One region of the Synechococcus sp. UW86 genome, then DNA from elsewhere that is predicted to be linked to it. Evidence: predicted binding sites of a transcription regulator. Region 1 holds the regulator's gene; each other region holds the start of a gene.
The links. The regulator NtcA, encoded in region 1, controls nitrogen genes in cyanobacteria. The targets are predictions, from matches to a motif close to GTANCNNNNGNTAC.

Region 2: a site for NtcA is predicted at 2,942-2,955, ahead of DXY04_RS03415 (molybdenum cofactor guanylyltransferase). Genes of this name have one in related genera too.
Region 3: a site for NtcA is predicted at 2,662-2,675, ahead of DXY04_RS01650 (DUF4278 domain-containing protein). Genes of this name have one in related genera too.

Annotation. Positions count from the first base shown of each region.
Region 1 covers NZ_UCNU01000009.1:513,747-519,230, forward strand. Annotated here, with positions in the region: gene pth (aminoacyl-tRNA hydrolase) at 1-220, shown strand, start outside; gene DXY04_RS05015 (DUF3146 family protein) at 220-477, shown strand; gene DXY04_RS05020 (resolvase) at 455-901, opposite strand; gene DXY04_RS05025 (DUF3084 domain-containing protein) at 898-2,049, opposite strand; gene ntcA (global nitrogen regulator NtcA) at 2,077-2,793, opposite strand; gene rph (ribonuclease PH) at 2,852-3,595, opposite strand; gene DXY04_RS05040 (cob(I)yrinic acid a,c-diamide adenosyltransferase) at 3,741-4,340, shown strand; gene dcd (dCTP deaminase) at 4,340-4,933, shown strand; gene thyX (FAD-dependent thymidylate synthase) at 4,944-5,484, opposite strand, start outside.
Region 2 covers NZ_UCNU01000009.1:185,087-190,570, forward strand. Annotated here, with positions in the region: gene DXY04_RS03400 (transglutaminase family protein) at 1-711, shown strand, start outside; gene DXY04_RS03405 (redox protein) at 699-1,190, opposite strand; gene DXY04_RS03410 (GTP 3',8-cyclase MoaA) at 1,270-2,313, opposite strand; gene DXY04_RS03415 (molybdenum cofactor guanylyltransferase) at 2,310-2,894, opposite strand; gene DXY04_RS03420 (NarK family nitrate/nitrite MFS transporter) at 3,169-4,710, shown strand; gene DXY04_RS03425 (nitrate reductase) at 4,793-5,484, shown strand, end outside.
Region 3 covers NZ_UCNU01000005.1:90,889-96,372, forward strand. Annotated here, with positions in the region: gene DXY04_RS11990 (hypothetical protein) at 86-259, opposite strand; gene DXY04_RS01630 (hypothetical protein) at 468-758, opposite strand; gene DXY04_RS01635 (hypothetical protein) at 791-1,147, shown strand; gene DXY04_RS01640 (hypothetical protein) at 1,506-1,694, opposite strand; gene DXY04_RS01650 (DUF4278 domain-containing protein) at 2,415-2,582, opposite strand.

The sequences.
Region 1 (5,484 bases):
GCTGCGGATCGGCATTGGTGCGCCGGCTGAGAACCCTGCCGAACGCCGCGCCCGAACGGTGTCCCATGTTCTTGGTCCGTTCAGCAAGGCGGAGCAACCCTGTGTGGGCGCTGTTCTCGATGCTGTTCTGGATGGGATTCAACGTCTTCAGCGCCAGAGCTTTGAGCGCGCTGGAACCTGGATCAACGGCTTCCGCTATGACCTGGAGTCGGTCGACTGATGCCGGCACTTCCGGCGACAACGGCCCATTTGCGTGTGCTCCGCCAGTGTTTTCAAGCCAAGTGCGTGGAGGGTGAAGTTTCTGCTGGAGGGTTTGAGTGGCAGTTTTCCTGGGCCTTTGATCGCGGTGAATTGGTAGTGGAGCCATCCCTGGGACGTGCCCTGATCGAGGATGCCCTGCGGCGGTTTCTGGTGCGTTCTGATTACAGGCTGGAACCGGGGGGTGATTACACCTTCATGGTCCGGGCCAGGTTCTGAGCGAGAACGTGGGAGCAGGCTCAGGCCATTTCAGGCGGCATTGCAGGTGCTCCTCAAGCATCACCAAAGCTGCAACAGCATCCAGATCCACCGGTGGAACGCGCAGTCCTGCCGGCAGCATCCGTCGCCAACCTCGAGCCGGCCATAGCGCCCAGTAACGCTGTCTCGCCCTCAGGGTTGTTCCCTGCTCCGGAACCACGGTGAGATGGCCCAGCCGTTCCAGTCGCTGGATCCAGGCTCGGCTTCCCGTGCCATCGCCGATCAGGATGCGGTCGAGAGCGCGGTCTTGATTCCAGTGCTCCAGCCAGGGTTCGACGGCCTCCGGGGCCAGCACATGCCCTTCGCGCACGAGGCCGAGCTGAAGATCGGCCAGCACAAGACCACATTTGCAGCGGCCTGGATCGAGGACGGCCACCCGTTTCATGGGGAGGCCTGAATGGTGACGACGACAGGATCGGCACTGTCGCTGACCCCTGCGGAAATCACGTCCAAGACCACGCTTTGGCTGGTTCCTTCCATGAGGGTCTGGGCCAGTTGGGAGAGGGCTGATCCATCGAACTGAAGGCCTTCGGTCAGGGATCCCCGCCGCTGCACTTCGGCATAGGCCGAGGCCAGGAGAAGGTTCAATCGTGTGCGAATGCCCTCTGGAGTGCGTTCATCCGGTTGCAGTGTGGTGGTGGCCAGCACGTCTCCGCGTTGGGTCACCGGCCGGTTCGGACGCACCTCGGGGAAGGCGTACACCGCTGTTTCACCTCGCAGCACATTGGTGGCTGAGTGCAGCGAGATCACCCAGGTCTCCGGTTTGCGGATGATGCTTTGCAGGCGTTCCACATCGCTGCGCGGAACGCGGATCAACTGCCGTTCGGGTGCTTCGCCAGGTCGCACTTTCCTGTAGGCGTTGAGATTGGCCTCCTGCAACAGCCTGTCGACAGCCTGTTTGGCCTGGTCCGGAGCATCGAGTCGAACCGTTGCTCTTGCCAAGGTCTGTCCGCTGCTGATCACCACCGATCCACGCCGCAAGGCGACCAGATTGCGTTCCAGTTCTTTGAGTTCCTGCTCACCGGCTCGGATGCGGCTGCGAACGCTGTTGAGTTCGGCTTCCGTGCGCTGGATGTCCGCATCGCGGGAGGCGATGTCCTGGCTGAGGCGTTCACGTTCGGCTTCGAGTTGGGCCAGCTCCTTCTGAAGAGGAGCCAGTTCGAGGCGCAGGGTGTTGGCCCGTTGCTGTGATTGCTCGAGCTCAATGGCGATCCGTTTGGTTTCCGTTTGGGTCTTGTCCCGTTCCCGCTCGGCTGCCTTTAGCTGCTGACGGCTGTCTTGGAGTTTCTCCTGCAGGGCATCTAGTTCAAACAGGCCCACCCGCAACTGCCGGCTAACCAGAAGCATCAGGCCAAGTGAGAGTGCGCTGATCAGGCTGCCGGTCAACACCGTGATCAAAACGGCGGTGCGCCGTGGGCGCATGCTGAACAAACTCAGTCGCGCTTTGCCGACGCGGCTGCCCAAGCGGTCGCCCAGGGTCGACAGCACGCCCCCAAGCACCAACAGAACCAGAATCAGTGCCCAGCCGCTCATGGCTGCACAAGTCGGGCGATGGCAGGCCTAGCTGAAGCGTTTGGCCAGCGCGATCGGATCCAGAACGGTGATTTTCTTGCGGTCAATCTGAACCAGACCGGATTGACGCAAGTCTCCCAGCAGACGCGTGATTGTGACGCGTGTTGAGCCAATTGCTTCAGCGATGGCCTGATGGGACAGGCGCAGGTCGATGGTGATGCCCAGCTCATCTGCCACGCCGAAGTCCCTGCAAAGCACCAGCAGGAAGCTCACCAGCCGGGATGACATGTCCCGATGGGTGAGGGTTTCAATCATCGTCTCGGTCTGCAGAATCCGGCTGGAGAGACCCTGAAGCAAGCGCAGGCCAACGCTGGTGTCTGCTTCGATGGCGGCCTTCACGGAAGTCGCTGGTGCCGTCACCATTTCGACCCGGGTGAAGGCCACAGCGTGATAGAAGCGGTCGGACCGTTGGCCTGTCAGCAGTGACAGCACCCCGAAGAGGCTGTTCTCGCGGAGCAGGGCCACGGTGATCTCTTCTCCCGATTCGTAGACGCGGGACAGACGAACGGCTCCCCGGCGGATCAGATACACCCGTTCTGCGGGATCTCCGGGGAAAAAGATGGTCTTGTTGCGATCCACCAGTTCACTGCTAGCGCCATCGAGATCCCGGATGATCTCCAGCAGAGAACGGTTGGCGGGCTCTGCGCTGGGAGCTGGGGCCACCATCTGCGGGGCGTATCGGCTGAAACCTCGGCTACTGGTCATGACAACCCCCTGGTGTGGCGAAGTTACGGAGCCGGCGGTGGCCGCCATGTAGCGGTTATTACGTAACGCTGCTGTGCTCGTTGAAGGCCTGGCGTTGCGCCTGCATCAGGGATGTCAATCCCGGCTCTGCTAAATCCAGCAGCTCATTGAGTTGGCTGCGACTGAAGGGCGCACCCTCCGCAGTTCCCTGGATTTCCAGCAGACGGCCATCGCCGGACTGCACAACGTTCAGGTCCACCTCGGCTCGGCTGTCTTCGCTGTAGTCCAGATCCAGCAAGGCCTGGCCATCAACCAAGCCCACGGATATAGCCGCCACCTGATCGATCAGGGGCGATTGCTCCAGCACTCCTTGGTCCACCAGGGATCGGCAGGCTTGGTCCAGGGCGAGCCAAGCCCCGGTGATCGAGGCCGTCCGGGTGCCGGCGTCCGCTTGGATCACGTCGCAGTCGATCAGCAAGGTGCGCTCCCCTAGACGCTCCATGTCGATTACGGCGCGCAGGCTTCGGCCGATCAGCCGCTGAATTTCCTGGGTGCGACCCGAGAGTTTCATCAGCTCCCGTGATTGCCGCTGTGGGGTGGATCCGGGCAGCAACCGGTATTCGGCGCTGAGCCATCCCAATCCTTCTCCCTTGCGCCAGCGGGGAACCTTGTCCTCCAAGCAAACGCTGCAGAGAACAGCGGTTCGGCCGGTGTGAACCACAAGGGAGCTCAAGGCAAACCCCATGGGATTCCAGGTCACCGAGAACGGTCGCAACTGCTGCGGGCGACGGCCATCAGTGCGTTGTTCAGGGGATTGGCTCATCGTTGGTGTGCAGTTCGTCAAGCCTCGCAGGCGGTTGGTTCTCGCCCTGTCCAAACACCATGGGTGGTGTCAATCCCCTTGTGGAATGTGATCTCGCCGCTACATTCAAGGTCTTGCCGGGGTCGCCCGGACAGATGCTTCCGTGATGACCACAAGCCTCGCCGACCCCCAATCCTTCCAAAATTCCCTGGATCGGGATCAGCAGGCCTTGCAACGGGCGGGCCTGAGGCCCTTGCCTGCCGTCTCTGATCCGCCACCCCTACATCTGGTGGCTCCCGAAGGGCAGCTGCAAGTGCATACGTCGCCTTATCGAGGCAGTTTCGCCACTGTTCTCAGCCAGGCCATGCGAGCTGCCGGCTTGGGCAGTCGTGTTCTGATCAGTCAGTTCCTCAAAGGGGGCGTACAGCAGGGACCGGCCGGCCGGGTGCAGCTCTGCGGAGGCCTCGTTTGGCTGCGGCCGGAAGTGCCCCTCTGCCTCTCCTCGCCGGGGCATCCCGGTGGTGCGGATGCGGTGGCTGAGGTTTGGTCCATCTGCCGTCAGCATCTGATCCAGGGAGATCTCGACCAGCTGGTGTTGGATGAACTCGGCCTTGCCGTGGCCTTCGGATACCTGGATGAGGCGGACGTGATTGCAGCCCTTAAGCAGCGGCCCGCTTCGATGGATGTGATCATCACTGGACCTGCAATCCCCGCCGGTGTGGTGGAGATGGCAGATCAAGTCACGGAGTTGCGCCGAGGTTTCTGATGCTCAAGTGCGATCGCTGGATCACTGAACAGGCCGGGCAGGGAATGATCGAGCCATTCCAGAGCGGTTTGGTCCGTCACCTGGAGCCGGAACAGAAGCTGCGGCCAGTGCTGAGTTTTGGTTGCTCCTCCTACGGCTACGACCTACGCCTTTCTCCCCAGGAATTTCTGATCTTCCGGCATGTTCCAGGCACGGTGATGAACCCCAAGCGGTTCAACCCGGCCAACCTCGAACCCACTCCCCTTCATGAGGATGAAGACGGGCGATATTTCATTCTCCCGGCCCATTCCTATGGCCTCGGTGTGGCCCTGGAGAAGTTGAGGGTTCCCCCCAACATCACCGTGATCTGCTTGGGCAAGAGCACCTATGCTCGCCTTGGAATCATCGTGAACACCACCCCGGCAGAAGCGAGCTGGGAGGGTCACCTCACCCTTGAATTCAGCAACAGTTCTGGTGCTGACTGCCGCATCTATGCCGATGAGGGCATCTGTCAGCTGCTGTTTTTTGAGGGTGATCCCTGCTCGACCACCTACAGCGATCGACAAGGCAAGTACCAGCACCAACCGGAACGGGTGACGCTGGCCAAGGTCTAGTTCTCTCTGATTAGGGGGCCAAACGCGCCCGGTGCAGCCTGCTCTTCTCGTACCAGGCTGCAAATTCAGGGGCCCACTCCACCATGTGGGGCCACATCAGATCACAGAGCTGGCGGATCTCCAGCTGGGCATCGAGCTTGGCCCGCAGGTCCATGAAGTGCAGGAACGCCCGCAGGCTGAAGCTCACCACAAAATGCTGGCGGTAGTCGAAGGGAAGGATGCCGCGGGCGTGCTCCTCGGCGAAGCCCGCCCTGAGCAGATCCCTGTAGCGCTCGGCGGCGCTATGGCAGAGATCAAGATCCTGTTGGCGTAGTGCTTCGGTGTAGGCGTATTTCTTGCCCTGCCGATCGCTGTACTCGCCGATGGGCCTCAGATAGAACACCTCTTCCAGGTCCAGGGCTCCATCCGCTGCACGGCAGATGCGTTCACCGGTGTAACGCATCGACTGCACATCGAAGCTCACCCCAACCCGGTGGGTGCGGGCCTGCTGCATCACCGAGTGCGGGAACCAGCCCACGTTCAGCACGATCTGCGCATGCTCCATCGGGCCG
Region 2 (5,484 bases), 330 kb from region 1:
CTGCGTTTTCTCGGCAGCACTGATGAATTGGTCTTTGAGGCCCGCAGCCTGGTGGAGACCCGGCCAGCACCCCCGCTGGAAAGCTGCTTCAACGGACTGGAACCACCCCTTCCCTACCCGCAAGGCCAACTCAACAGCGACCTTCAGGGGGCCCTGGAGGGCTGGTTGCCCAACGGCCAGCACGAACCCGCGGCCATCGACCTCACCCAGGAAGCCCTGATGGGCAGCAACCAGCAAACCCTGGCTTTTCTGAAGCAACTGATTGAGCTGATTCAAGAGCGGGTGAAATACACCCAACGCCATGTGGGCCCCGCCTGGCCGGCGGGTCGAACTCTGCGCGAACGTATCGGCTCTTGCCGTGATCTGGCCATGCTGATGGTGGCCTGCTGCCGTGTGGTGGGTCTCCCCGCCCGATTTGTGAGCGGCTATCAACTGCAGCAACCTCCCCCGAAGGATTACGACCTGCATGCCTGGGCAGAGGTTTACCTGCCGGGAGCGGGCTGGCGCGGCTTTGACCCCAGTGCCGGGATGGAAGTCAACGAGCGCTACGTGGTGCTGGCCACCTCCTCCAAGCCGGAACTCACCGCAGCTGTGAGCGGCAGCTTCAGCGGCCCCCCGGGAACAAACAGTGAATTGACCTGGCAGATTCAGATCAGCGAAGAAGCCTCCGCAACGGAAACCCCTTCACGCAACCTGGTTCAGGCCGCCTGAAGCAACGGTTCCACCCCGTGCAACTGGGGCTTCGGCGCCGAGCTGTGGGTGGCTGCCATCAAAGCCGGAATTTCGGCGCTGTTGTAAACGCGAAATTCATGCACCAGAGAAGCGCCTTCTTCACGAACCGCCTGGTTCAGAACGACGGAACCATCGGGATCGGAGATCGAACGATGGAAGGTGCCAGGAGGGATGCGAAGGATGTCACCACCGCTTTCGAGCCGAACAATGTGAAACGGCTGCTCCCAGGCCAGGTTCACCAAGAAGAAGGTTCTGCCGCCACTGGCCGCCAGCAGATTGTCTTCCTGATGGGGATGCAGATAGAACTGCCAGGCTCCGCTCTCCGGATCGTTGGGAGGCGAGACCGCTGGGCCGCTGTGAATCACTAGGTCGCGCGCATTCGAGGTATCCACGGTGACGTCGAAAAAACGAACCGACGGGGTGTCGCGGAAGCGCTCGTAGGCCAGCAGTTCAAACATGTGGATGGATCCTTTTGGATCCTTCAGCTGCCCCGTTGTACCGAGAGCATCACGCAAAAACGGTGACGATCACGACGGTTCAGCCCCCCAGATACGCCATTTCCGCATGGGTTGACGCAGCAGCCGCTGGATCACGCTCCTCGCTGTAGCGGTCTTGACGTCGCTGCCAAAGCTGGCGCATGGCCTGCTCGAGGCGAGGCTCCGACGCCAGCGCAGGCTTGAGATCCGTGCCATTAGCGGAGAACAAACAGGTGAACGCCTGTCCATCGGCAGTGACGCGCAAGCGGTTGCAATCGCCGCAGAACGGCTCAGTGATGGAAGCGATCACACCGATGGATCCGGCGCCATCGCCATAGCGCCAACGCCGGGCCGTCCCACCCCGCGGGCGACCCAAAGGCTCCAGGGGCCAACGGGCATGAATGCGCTCCACCATCTGCGCCGCCGGCAGCACCTGCTCCAGCATCCACTGGTTGCGGTTGCCCACATCCATATATTCGATCAAACGCAGCTCGATCCCCTGCTGCCGCGCCAAACCGGCCAAGGGCAACAGCTGATCGTCATTGATCCCCCGTTGGATCACGGCATTGAGCTTGAGCTCACCACATGAGGGGTCAAAGCCAGCCGCACAGGCCGCGGCGATGCCCTCCTGCACCTGGCGCACCAGGCGGTCTCCAGCCACGGCACCACCCTGGAGCCCAGCCATACGCGCCGCTGCTTCCCCTTCCGCCGCATCCAGGCTGATGGTGATGCGATCCAGCCCTGCGGCACGCAACGCGCGAGCCATCGGTTCCGACAACAGCACCCCATTGCTGGTGAGCGCCACGGTCTGCAAACCGGCCATCGGATCCGAACGATCCCGCCGGGCCTGCGCCACCGCCTCCAACAAAGGCAACAAACGCCGGCTCAACAACGGCTCTCCACCGGTGAGCCGCAACGTTTGTGCCCCCAGGCGCGCGGCCACACGAATCACGCGCATCTGCTGCTCCAGCGTGAGCAGGCCAGGGGGCTCCTCCACATCCGGACAGCAGTACGGACAGGCGAGATTGCAACGGGCCGTGAGCGACAACCGCAACACCCCGATGGGCCGGTTGAGGCGGTCTGCGAGCGGCAGCGACGTGCTCATCTCTCCAACGCTGCCAGATCTGCAGGGCAATTGGCATTGACCAACGCCTCTTGAGGCAAGCGCGCCGCCTGATGGGGAACGCAGGTCAACCAATCCATCCAGCGCAACTCTCCGCGTTGCAGTTGCTGATCAAGGCAGGAGCGGAAGGGAGAACCGGAGGGGATCACCGCCAGCAATGGCTGCAGCCGTTGCCCGTCATGGGCCACCGCTGCCTGCTGCGGAGCACGCTTCCAGGCTGCGATCAGCTGCCGGACAACGGCGGTGTTCAAACGGGGCATGTCCACCGGCAGCACCAACAAAGCCTCCCCAGGCCGAGACGGCAACAGCCTGGCCAGCGCCTGCAGAGGGCCATTCCAGGGAGGGGGCTCCAGCACCACGGAACATCCCGGCCGGTGGGCCAGCAGCTCTGCGTGGGCGGCATGACGACTCAACACCTGCACCGGATGACCGAGGGGCAACAGCTGATCGACCAGGGCAGTGAGCCAGACACCACCGGAGGGATGCGGCAGGAGGGCCTTGTCACGCCCCATGCGACGGCTGCTTCCGCCACTGAGCACACAAACCCGCAAGCCTTGGTTCACATCGCAGACCAACAATCTGCACCAGCGGAGTCCAACAACCCACAAAAGTTGCAACCGCTACCAAATCATTGCCGCACAAGAACGTCTGATCCGATCAATCAGCCCCGTTGATGTTTGCTTCGGTACAGAAAAACAGAAATCGGTAACCAATCTGACCAAACACGGGCCCGACGAATTGATTAACTGCGCGGGTCAAACGGATTCTCTTTTCGACCGTTTTGCCATCCCCGGGCACCCTTCCTTTTGAAGCCCGAGGTTCCATTTCTTCTCCTCAATGCTTGGCGACCTCTGGTCGTTCCAGGGCAGGTACCGAACCCTTCACCTGACCTGGATCGCCTTCTTCCTGACCTTCGTGGTCTGGTTCAACCTGGCCCCTCTGGCCACCACCGTGAAAGCGGACCTCGGCCTGACCGTTGGTCAGATCCGCACCGTGGCCATCTGCAACGTGGCCCTCACCATTCCGGCGCGCGTGCTGATCGGCATGCTCCTGGACAAATTCGGACCCCGGATCACCTACTCCTCGATCCTGGTGTTCTCGGCGATTCCCTGCCTGCTGTTTGCGTCCGCTCAGGACTTCAACCAGCTGGTGGTGGCCCGTCTGCTGCTCTCCATCGTTGGCGCCGGCTTCGTGATCGGCATCCGCATGGTGGCCGAGTGGTTCCCGCCCAAGGAAATCGGCCTGGCTGAAGGCATCTACGGCGGCTGGGGCAACTTCGGCTCCGCCTTCTCCGCCCTCACCATGGTTGCCCTCGCTGGCTTCCTCTCCTTCTCCGGCGGCTTTGAACTGCCCACCGGCGCTGTTCTGAACTGGCGCGGTGCCATCGCCCTGACCGGCATCGTCTCCGCCGTATACGGCCTCTTCTACTTCTTCAACGTCACCGACACCCCCCCCGGCAAGACGTATCAACGCCCTGAGAAAACTGCAGGTCTGGAAGTCACCTCCATGCGCGACTTCTGGGGTCTGCTGGGCATGAACGTGCCCTTCGCAGCCATCCTCTGCGTGCTCTGCTGGCGTCTTGGCAAGGTGGGCTTCCTCACCGCAAGCACCTACCCGCTGGCCCTCGGTGCCGTTGCCGTCTGGTTTGCCTTCCAGACCTGGGGAATCATTCGCACCAACCGCGACCTGATCCTCGGCAACAAGGTTTATCCCAAGGAAGATCGCTACGAGTTCCGCCAGGTGGCGATCCTCGAGCTCACCTACATCGTGAACTTCGGCTCCGAACTGGCCGTGGTTTCGATGCTGCCCACCTTCTTTGAAACCACATTCGATCTGCCGAAGGCCACCGCCGGAATCCTGGCGTCCTGCTTCGCATTCGTGAACCTGGTCGCCCGCCCTGCTGGCGGTCTGATCTCCGACCGCGTCGGCAGCCGCAAGAACACCATGGGCTTCCTCACTGCCGGTCTCGGCGTGGGCTACCTGGTGATGAGCATGATCAAGCCCGGCACCTTCACCGGCACCACCGGCATTGCCGTTGCCGTGGTGATCACCATGCTCGCTTCGTTCTTCGTGCAGTCCGGTGAAGGCGCCACCTTCGCGCTGGTGCCCCTGGTCAAGCGTCGCGTCACCGGCCAGGTGGCCGGCCTGGTGGGTGCCTACGGCAACGTTGGTGCTGTGACCTACCTGACCATCTTCAGCCTCCTGCCGATGTGGATGGGCGGCGGCGGCGAACCCACCCCCGAGGTGATCGCGGCTTCCAACAGCGCCTTCTTCCAGATCCTGGGTGTGGCCGGTCTGATCGTGGCCTTCTTCTGCTTCTTCTTCCTGAAGGAGCCCAAGGGGTCCTTCGCAGACCTGCACGAAGGCGAAACCGCCTGATCCATCTCCCTCCGCAGCACCCTGTCGCTGCACAACGACCCGGAGCTTCGGCTCCGGGTTTTGTTCTTTTTTTGGTTCCTGCATGACCAACTCACCCCGCAGCGTGCGCAGCCAGTGCCCCTACTGCGGCGTGGGTTGTGGCCTGGAGCTCTTGCCTCCTGCCGTGAAGGGTGAGGCCGTGAAACGGGATGCCGAGGGCAACCCGATGTGGACCGCCCGCGGCGACCGCGAACACCCCTCCAGCCTTGGCCAGGTCTGCATCAAGGGCGCCACCGTCGGCGAAACCCTGGCCCCAGGCCGCCTGCGCCAACCCCTGTTCCGCCAGACCCTTGAGGACGACTTCGCGCCGATCAGCTGGGACGACGCTCTCAACAAAATCACCGGCCAGATCCAGGCGAGCGTGGCCCGGCGCGGCAACGCCGATGGCATCGCCATGTACGGCTCCGGTCAATTCCACACCGAGGATTACTACCTCGCCCAGAAGCTGCTGAAAGGCGCCCTGGGCACCAACAATTTCGACGCCAATTCACGGCTGTGCATGAGCTCAGCGGTGGCGGGCTACACCCGCAGCCTGGGCTCCGATGGTCCCCCCTGCAGCTATGAGGACCTCGACCACTGCACAGTGGCGTTTCTAATCGGCACCAACACGGCCGAATGCCACCCGGTGCTGTTCCAGCGGCTGCTGAAGCGAAAACGCAAAAACCCCGGCAGCGTCAAGATCGTGGTGGTGGATCCACGCCGCACCGACACCGCCAAAGCCGCCGATATCCACTT
Region 3 (5,484 bases), on a different contig from region 1:
ACTAAGACCAGCTACATAAACGGTGAATGCGACAGCCGGGTTGCGAGGGGATAGCTGCACCCGGCTTTTTTGTGCCTCTTGTGGCTCAGGCTTCTACTTCAGCCTTCCCGTCAGCTTTACGAGGGGCGTCTGTCGAGGTTTGCTCGGCTGTCTCGGCGTTGTGATGGCACGCGTTGGCCACATTGGCGAAAGCAGCCATAACCATGAGCGCGATGATCACGGTGCCACCGAAGAAGGCAATGTTCGGATGACGGTTCACGAGAGGCAGGCCTAAGAGTCCGCGGCCCCTACCCACTCAATTCAGACTCTGCGGATCCCTCAGTGGTGGCCTTTTGCAGCAGGGAGGAATGGTTTCGTATCACCAGAGCCATCATGGCCGGTGTCATCGCCGATATGGCCGAGGACCTCGATGATGCAGAGCTGTCCCTGGTCGAGGAGCACTTCATTGCTGCAGGGCTCCTATGACCTCACCTGTACGTCGCACAGAACGCATAAACGTCGTTGCCTCGTATGGATGGCACCTCGAGACGGTCAGCCATTTTTTTCAACGCGGCCTGGCGTTGTGGATCATCTCGATCGCGACCGATAAAAGCCATGTAACGAGCGCACATTTCTCTGTTCTCGGCCTCCCTTGCCGTCGTGGCGCCCACACTCATCACGGCCAGAGCCAACACCAACGTGCAGATCGGTTGCAGGTAACCGTTCGGCGGGTGCAGCACAAAGGCGAAAAATCCCCGTATCTCCTGGAGCTTTTTCATCTGCGTCCAGCTGTTGCCACCCAGATGTAGCCATGACCACCCAGACCGAAAACAAGATCCGCATCCGCAACGCAGCTGGATGGATCCTGCAGGGGCACTCCGTGAGCCACGTTGTGGCCAGGTTGGCCGAATCTGAGGGGGTCAGCAGGCGCACGGCGCGGCGGATCGCAGGCAAAGCAATGGATCTGGTCCACAAGGACCTTGAGGCAACGAACGTAGAGAACCCTCAAATGGCCACGGTTTTGATCCACAACCTGCAGGAGTGCATGGCCCGCGGGATGGAATCGAACAACATCGGTACCGCTGTTGCCGCTGCTCGTGAACTGAGCGCGATGTTGGGCATCGGGGTGCACAACCGGCGCCCCCCGAACCAGTACTACCGACGCTGAAAAGTCTCCTATCCCTCCACTATTCCAAAACTGCTCCTTGCTTGAGTCGCTCTTTCTCCGCCCGTGATTTTGCAGCTGACTACTGCTGTTGCTGCTTCTGCTTCTGAGGCTTGTTGCGCGATGCCTGGTGATTGGCGCTCGCCTTCTCATAGACCTTATGACCCGGCTTTCCTTCGGAGTTCATCGAGATCAACCTGTTGAGGCGGAAGCTTGTAGGAGCGTGCATAAGCCCTTCTAACAATCCTCCTAAGAAGCAGGAAGGTCATTCCCATCAACAGCAGTAGAAGAGCCTCCACGACAACAGTGTGGCGCTAAACGTCGTAATCCCTGATCAGGCAGATGGCGCTGTAAGCATCACTCATGCGATGAGGGGGCTGCCGTGACGAACGATCGAGGTCACTTCATTAGTGGTCGCATCAACCACCATGTAAGTGCACATCAGCGCCTTCGACTTTGTGCGGGCACACAGGTAAGCCCTGAATTCCGTTTGGAAGTAGAGCTCCTTGACCCAACGGTCGGGAGCTTCTTGCTTGACGACGTTGTACATGGCTATTGCCTGGACCCTTGCTCTAGCAATGCCTTTGATGCGCTAGCCCAAACCACGGAATTTCCGTTGTTTAGGCACCAACACTTATCCAACGAGTCGGTCATCCTCAGCCAGGATCGCTTTCCCTTTTGAAATCCTCAGCACCTCACCTGAGTTGCCGGGACTTTCGTACATGACTCGATAGAGCCCGAAAGTATTCAGCGATTTGGCCCGGGCGTTGGTGAAAGCCTTGAACTCAGTCTCGAAGCACTGCTCCTGAAACCAAATGTCGGGCCCATCGCTTCGTTCAACACAGAACATCATCTGTTTCCCTTGAGGTTCTCAGCTTGGAGAAGGCAGAGCTGCTCGCTTGCTATCTCCAAATGAGCTTCGGGATCATGTCTTCAGTTGACGACCAGTCAGCAAGGGAGCCATTCAGCCTTACGAGCCCCGCTCGTCAATGGCACATGATGTTCTTTGGCTGAGCATTCGCAGTGATCACCCTCACGAAATCGCTGTTCACATGGAAGACAGCAGGAATCCTGACGGGAGTGAAGCTGGCAACACTGGCAGTCGTACTTGGCCTTGCTCGTGCGGGGCTTCTCCCAGCCTGGTTTCCCCACTGGGGCTAGCCAGCTTCGGAGCCCAGCCCATCTCCTTCTGGGAAGTCGGTGCTTAGATGCAGGCAAAAAGAAACCCCTGCCGTGGGCAGGGGCTTGAGATCTCCTGCTTAAGCCTTGATCACTTGGCGTAGGAAACACCGCGGTAGGTCAGGCTTGGATGAGCATTGTGAGCGACTTCTTCGCGGCAGGTGTTGTAAGTCTCGCGGCGGTAGGTCAGCTCAATACAAGCTTTGGGCGAGGCTGCTGGAGCCTCGTAGGAGTGACCTCTGTAGAGAAGAGCAGTCATGGTTAGTTCCTCAGAAAATTCCAAGTCCCCGTTCCGTGGCTTGGAGTGTCTGCGCCCCTTCAAAAGGGGTGAACGTTGTGTAGCGGTTGCTACAGATCTTTTATACAGGGCCGTCACCCCCCCCTGTCGTTCATATGGATACACAGCACTTTTCTGGCTGGATCCAGCTCAGTGCCATCATCCAATTCCAGGCAAGCGGAGCCCCGAGCGATTGAAGCTCCGCTGCACCGCCAGCTCTGCCAGTTGCGGTGCAATTCCGTCGTAACCGCACTGACTTCAGCTAAATCGCGTTAATTACTACGGAATCGCAGACAGGGTGATCCGCTGCAGCTCTATAGAGCAGATCACCTGAGCCAAGCCCACCACCCTCTCGTGGGGACGTGTCTCTATTGAGGTCATAGCTCTAATGGTCTGGGCTTTGCCACAGCCAGACAGGAGTTCAGTCCACGAGTTCAGTGTCTTTGCGGACAAACCAGTCGTTCTCATCCGCGAATCTCTTTTCGATGCGGCGACGAGTCTCAACAACGTGTCGGCGTTGTGCCCACAATTCGCTAACGAACTTTGCGAGTCGTTCGCGGTGATCCCCAGGCTGGATTGGCGCCGATGGATCCTGCTCCGTTGTTTCTGGATATCCAGAGGTCATTTAGATCGGGATGGTTGAACTCAACCCTTAGCCAGATCTTTGGTTGGAGGCCATTTCCCAAAAAGAAACCCCGGAGGTGTCTCCGAGGTCGCTAATCCTTTCGGTTGATCCCCATCACCCGACCGGACTGGACAAAACTAGCCTTGTTGGACTGAGAAGTGCCAACAAATCCACATTCCGGACATAGTGCGGTGAAGTTCTGTACCGACTCTTAAGACACCAGATGTGGGGCTAGGCAGTGGCTAAGAGCTGGGCCATATTGTCAGTTCCCCCATCACCTGGCCCGATGTGCACGTCACAGCGGGTTTTTTTATGGCTTGAAGCACTAGTAGTAGTGCTTGCGAGGCGTTTTGAGGCTTGAAGCGGTAGTTAGGGCCACTTGGTCTGTGGATAACGCGAGGCAAAAAGAAACCCCCGCCGAAGGCAGGGGCTCCAAAACGTCTCTCAGGAGTGTGACCTTGTTTCCACCCCGTGAGGCGTTTTCCTCACACATTCACTATCTCTACCCAACTGGCACTGTGACAGTTGTTGGTGGACGGCTTGTCGCTTGTCCTTATTCAGTTTCTTGAGCTCAGCCATCTCCATAACTCCTCCCGTGGCTGGTTTCGTGCTCCAGCCACTACCCAATCGGGGCCTCGGCTGAGAACGGGGCCTCAAACCATTTCCAGACAAGCGGAGCCCCGAGCGACCGTGACTCCGCCGCACCACCAGCTCATGCGCGATCCAACGGTGCAGCTCAGTTGTAATCCTCTTGGCTACGACTACTTCGCGTCACTTACTACCGAATTGCAGGCAAGGTGACCTGCCGAGCGAAGCAGATCACCCGAGACCCCCTCTCTCATTGCCGAGGTCTCATTTTTATTCAACCGTCAATCTTTCTCTTCGCGTGTCTCCTGCGTCACGCTCACAAGTTCAGGACAGGGTGATCCGCCCCGCACTTCACAGGCAGATCACCCGAGCCAAGCCCACCACCTCAGCGAGCAAGTCTCTGCAGAGGTCATAACCCTCCTGACCTTAACTGCGCCACAACTGATGGATCGCGCCTACTTCAACTGGCTTGAATCTTTGCCCTGCAACCGCAAGCCGCAGAAGGTGAATGTGTGGATGGGGAGCTGGGCGCCTCTGCCTGAAGAGATTGATCTCGCTGATTGCGAGGCTTGGCAGGAGCGCGAGATTCAGCGGAATCATAATGGCCTTGTCGCTCGCCTTTGGCGTTGGGTCAATGGCCAATAAGGCCTCATACGCCGATTATCTGTAGCTCTCGCTACGGGCTTATAAGACTTTCATGGAAGAAATCCTTGATCCCAAAGCTCTCCGAAAAATGGTGTGCAGCACCACTGGAGATTCCCTATCAATGGGTCCTGCGACATCTCCTCGTACGGCTGAGTGAGATACCGCGGCAGCACGGGAGAGCGACCCGTTAGCTGGCAGACAATCCAGCCCCCATCCCACGGCAACTGTGGATGGGGCTGGCTTTCTGCGCTTAACCCCGTCTTCCAATAACGGGAAAGATTCAGTGCATTGCACTTGATTGCAGAACTCGTCGGCAGCGTTAGGGAGCGGACCGCATCGCTCGGGGCGAACAAGTTTCTCCTCGCGGTTCCGCAGTCCCGCATCTTTGATTCGGTAAGGCTGTTGGAAGTCAGCCCAACCGATAGAAGGGGCTGCAGAGCCGAGTGCTGATTGCTATCTGGTTTGGTTGCGATTTATTGGGTCAGCTGCTTTGTGGCGATGACTCGCGTTCTTCGTGACCAGTGGGCACCGATGGCGATTGCAGGAGCGTCACTTGTGGCGTTGGTGTGGCTTGAAGCCTTTGTTTGGTGAGTCGGCGGGGCAGCCTGAAGAAAACAGAGGGCTTAAGTAGACCGCTCAAGTGGCAGGCGCATCTTGAACCTGCAGCCCGAGGGGGTCTGCACTTGGGAGTCGAGGACCACTTGGCCTCCTCCCTATTAACCGGGGAATCGAGGACCGTAAGGACTCTTCCCCACACCATTCCAAGCCGTCAGCTCAAAAGCTGGTGGAAATTCACCGCACGTAGCGGGCATAACTGGGCAGTCGTTTCAATCGAATCTGAGTCGAATAACCCGTCGGCGTGATGATGTTCACCACTTCAGGGGCAGGGCTATTCAGCGTGTAGCCACGTTGAGGCAACTTCTCCCAGGATTGTTTGAGTAATTCAGTGTCCATAAGTTTTCGATAACACATCTCATCAAGCTTCCGCCAGTTTTGATCAGTATGTGCCACTTGATGCAATTTTGA